Regions from separate parts of the Winogradskyella pacifica genome, predicted to be linked through region 1. Evidence: riboswitches for the same ligand, from Rfam matches in the RefSeq annotation. Region 1 holds a riboswitch; the other holds the start of a gene.
What was found. A riboswitch is a leader RNA that binds a small molecule or an ion and turns the genes downstream of it on or off. The one in region 1 is predicted to bind cobalamin.
Positions count from the first base shown of each region.

Region 2: it holds a riboswitch for cobalamin, as region 1 does, so the genes downstream of both, DFQ09_RS08405 (TonB-dependent receptor plug domain-containing protein) here and DFQ09_RS10975 (TonB-dependent receptor plug domain-containing protein) in region 1, are expected to answer to the same signal.

Region 1 is NZ_QREI01000004.1:327,644-330,059, forward strand. Features, by position in the region: gene DFQ09_RS10975 (TonB-dependent receptor plug domain-containing protein) at 1-1,449, opposite strand, end outside; cobalamin riboswitch at 1,532-1,759, opposite strand; gene DFQ09_RS10980 (DUF4625 domain-containing protein) at 2,010-2,416, opposite strand, start outside.
Region 2 is NZ_QREI01000003.1:287,201-289,616, reverse strand. Features, by position in the region: gene DFQ09_RS08405 (TonB-dependent receptor plug domain-containing protein) at 1-1,189, opposite strand, end outside; cobalamin riboswitch at 1,219-1,467, opposite strand; gene DFQ09_RS08400 (ABC transporter substrate-binding protein) at 1,669-2,416, shown strand, end outside.

The DNA.
Region 1 (2,416 bases):
AAAAGTTGCAGAACCTGTGAATTTATGATTTCCAAATGATTTTTGAAGTGTAACGACCGATTCTAATCCGTAAATTTCAACCTTATTCGTGTTTTCTGGTCTGAAAATACCTGAATTATCAGGAACCCAACGCAACAAGTTTTCGACATAATTATAATAACCAGTTAACGAAACGGATAGGTTTTTAAAGTTGAAATTATTGCTGATTTCACCTTGATAAGAGGTTTCGGGTTTTAAATCCGTATTTCCAACGCCTTGCCAATACAGATCATTATAAGTCGGGATTCTAAAATTCCTGGACGTGTTAACCTTTAATTGATAAACGTCGGTGAGTTTAGCACTAAAACCTGCAGAATATAAAAGTGGATTCCCATACTGCTCATTGGTTTCTTGACGCAATCCTAATTCGTATAAAAATTTTTCTGAAAGCACATGTTTAAAACTCACTAAAGCAGCAGACAAATTGCGGGTTTCTGAAGCAATATTAGAACCACGACCATCATTGTGTGTGTAATTAAGTCCAGCGGTAAGTAACATTTTATTAGACAGAGCGTAATCTAGTCCGTATTTAGCTATAAAACTAGTGACCTTTCCATAGGTGTAAAAGTCATTATCAATGTTTCCAAAATAGCGGTATTCTTCGGTGGTGCTGGCTACTTTAAGATTGGATTTAAATGCACTAAAATGACTTTCCCATTCTATTAATGAGCGCGTGTTGAAATCTGTATATTTTGTTTTTAAAGCATTTGGTGTAGGTACCGAAAAATTCCGTCTACCGTCATATATATTAGCAAAAACTTTAAGTGTGTTATTTGAATTCAATTTTGAAGTCCCTGCAAAACTGACATTAGTATTGTGGTATTGGCCATTAATATTGATGCGGTCGGTTTCGGGATACGGATAATTATTATCAGAAGCATTTCTTGCAATACCTAAAAGCATGCTGAATTTCTTTGAGGAATAATTGGTTTGGTAATCTATTCCGTAGGTGTTAAACTCACCATAATTAGCAAAGAGCTCATTATGAAATCCTTTGTTAAAGCCCAATTCATTTACTAAATTAATAGAGCCTCCAATAGCGCCACTGCCATCAGCAACACTAGAACCTCCTGGTTTTATTTCTATTTTGTTATAACCACGTGTATTTATGGTGTTAAAATCAGTTTGCCCAGTGGTTTGTGAGTTAATATTAATACCGTTCCAAAGTACTGAGGTTTGCGATGCTGTAGTCCCTCGAAACGACGGAGAAGAAACCATGCCTAGACCATTTTCCTTAAAATAAACGGTACTATTAAAGTTTAGAAAATTGGTTAATGAAGCTTGGTTTTGTTTTAGAACACTGTCTTTAACTACAATAACGTTTCTAGTGTATGTAGAATCTTTAAGTTGATAAGCAATAAGACGTACCTCTCTCAAAGCCGTTATAGAGTCGGTTTGCGAATGAAGCATAGAACAAAAACCTATGCAAAACAAAATGGTGCATACAAAATATCTCATAAACCCGATGCCTTTTACCCGAAAGCGGTTGTGTTAATTGTTGGTAAAATTGGCAGGTCTCCTGACTCATGTCCTACTAATGGTCCTTCCCATTCTAAAAGAACAGTGGATGTTGAAGATTTTCATTAGAGGCATCCCAAAAAGGGACTAAACTTACAGTTGCGGGAACAGTTCAGGATTATTAAGTTAATAACTATTTTACCTGATTCCCTTTTAATCATATCTATAATACATAGACATAAACCAATAGAGGACAAAGGTAGATAATTGTATTCTATTTTAGATAAAAACACCTTCTTATTTAGTGTAAATATTGAAATTGTTTGATGATAGATTAAATGCCTTTTTGGAGGCATTTTTAGATCTCGATTATAATGGGTAAATCGTCGTGAGTAGAAGAATTTTTACATAAAAAAAACAGTGCCAGTATGTGGTTTCTGGCACTGCTAAAAAACATCAAAAATCTAACCCAATTTTAATGTAATTGTTTATGTCTTTTAATAGGTAAATATCTAATCAATGATTTTTATATCAACAGAAGTTCTGCTTTGCCAACCTGTTTCATCGGTTACTGAATATGAGCAATGGTAGTCTCCTGTGTCTATATCATCTGGGATAGTGATACTGATGTTAATCTCATAAGTTGATAATCCACCTTCGATTTCAAAATTTTCCATGTATATGAATGGATTTACGGCTCCTTTTATCGGCTCTAAATCACAAGTTTCTCCTTGATCATCATGAGTATGGTGATCAAAATTATGGTGAATGTCTAAGCTATATGAAGCCAGTGCTTTGTTGTCTGCAACCTGTGCTTTAAAGATATAAGTTTCCCCTTTTAGGAGTTGTTCGCAAGCTTGCGGAAAACCTTCAGCGTAATTAATACTTATAGTAGGCTTTTCTTCATCGATAGTATTAC
Region 2 (2,416 bases), on a different contig from region 1:
TCAAGGTATAATAGTCTGAAACCTCATACGCTACATCAAAAGAAAACAACAATGGACTTTCAAAACCTGAGGTTATATCTTGTCTTAAGTTTAAGCCATATTGCCATTGATTATTTGGTGTATATTGAAGTAACGCTGTGGTTGAAAATTCTTTTCGGTTAGGATCATCAAAACTACTGCCACTGCCTTCGTAATAATTATAAGACACTATCGGTTTCAATTTTAAATCCGTTAATATATCAATATCTGCTGTATAATTAATAAGGTAGGTATTCACCTTTCCGAAGGTATAATTCTCCGTGTTTTTATTTCCAAAGTATTTAAAATGCTCTTGTAAATGCGCCACTTTCAATTTAGAAAACGTTTGATCTCCTTGATGCGACCATTCTACCATGGTTCTAAAATTTTGATCGTCGTATTTCGCTAATGATGAAGATGAACTTGTTCCTGAAAATTCGCGTTCCCCTATAAAAGTTTGATGATAAAGTTTTAATACGTCTTTATCATTTAAAATATATCCCAAATTAGCATTTATACTCCCATTATGATACGCTCCGTTTGTATTGCGTTTATCTGTATTTAGGTATTTATAATCATTGTCAGAATCAATATAATTCACCCCAATATTAAAAGACAATTTCTCATTGGCATAAGACGACAAATAACTGACATTTTTAGTGTCATAACTTCCATACGATAAGGTTACCGTATTGTCAAAATGAGGACTAAAACTTAAAGTGTTATTTAAATGGATACTACCACCAATGGCTCCACTACCATATTGAACAGAGCCTCCACCAGAACGTATCACCACATTTTTAAAATTCGTAGTATTAATAGTATTAAAATCGGTTTGCCCCGTGAGTTGCGAATTAATAGAAATGCCATTCCAAATCACAGCCGTTTGCGAAGCATTGGTTCCTCTAAATGACGGAGAAGACACCATTCCATAACCATTTTCTTTAAAATAAAGATTGGAATTAAAACGTAAAAGATCGGTAAATGAGCTTCTATTCTTTTGAAGTAAGGAATCACTAAGAACCGAAACTTTATAGCCATGAGAATAACGTTTCAATTTTACATCACTCAATACAACGTCATCTAATCGCTGAATAGAGTCAGCGGTTATTTGTGCCCTAACAACGCCACTAAATACTAGTAATAAAAAAAAGAGAACTACACGTTTCATACTGCAATCACTTCTATCCCGAAAGTTTGACTAATTAGTTGAAATTGGCAGGTCTCCTGACTTGTTTCTTATTGGTTCACCTTCCCAACATAAATGTCAGTGGTTTTGAAGAAAATAATAACTCTCAAAAATGAGATGCTCAATCTTTGAACATAAAACTTACAGTTGCGGGAACAGTACAAGAATGAAGATTTCCGGTTATAAATCGTGCCTCTTTTCACTTGATTCCCTTTTAATCTAATCGCTTAATAATTAGAACCTAATTTCGATGCAAAAATAGACTTTTAATCACATCACAAAGGTTATTTACATGACTTCTTTTTATTCATTTTAAAAATCAAATAAATAAAACCACTTAAAAAATGTGCTATGATTATTCCTGCAACGATATATAGTGTTAAATTTGAATTGTCTCTCATGACTCTAATTTTAACAAAATTACCAATTCAATATATAAACAGTAGTTACAAAAGTTACCTATGAAAATTATTAAATTCTTCGTTCTTCTGCTTATCGTAAGCGCCTGTAAAAATGAAACTAAGAACAACACTATTTTACCGTCACCTGAAACCGAATCCATCGCTTTAAAATATGCTGAAGGTTTTAAAATGTCGCAATCAGATCATAGTAAAACCATAGAAATCACTAAAGCGTGGCCAGAAGCAGAAAAAACATATACCTATTTATTACTCACAAAAGAACAAGCGGCAAAAACCACTTATAATAAAGCCGATTATGATGGTGTTATTATTACTCCAATTACTAAAACGGTAGTGACGTCTACAACCCATATTCCTGCTTTAGAACTTTTAGGGGTTGAAGAAACCTTAATTGGTTTTCCTGGTTCAGATTATGTGTCCTCCGAAAAAACAAGAATGTTAATTAACGCTGGAAAAGTAAGGGAACTAGGGAAAAATGAAGGTATTAATACAGAAGTTTTACTCGCTCTAAATCCAGATGTAGTTGTTGGTTTTGGTGTTGATGGTGTAAACAAAACCTTTGAAACCATAAAAAAAGCAGGTATTCCTGTCATTTATAATGGGGATTGGGCAGAATCTTCAGCTTTAGCAAAAGCGGAATGGATAAAATTCTTCGGTGTACTTTTTAATAAAGAAAAAGAAGCCGATTCTATTTTTAATACTATTGAACGCGATTATTTAGCGGCAAAAGCAATTGCAAAACAAGCGAAACATCAACCCACAATTTTAAGTGGAGCGATGCATAAAG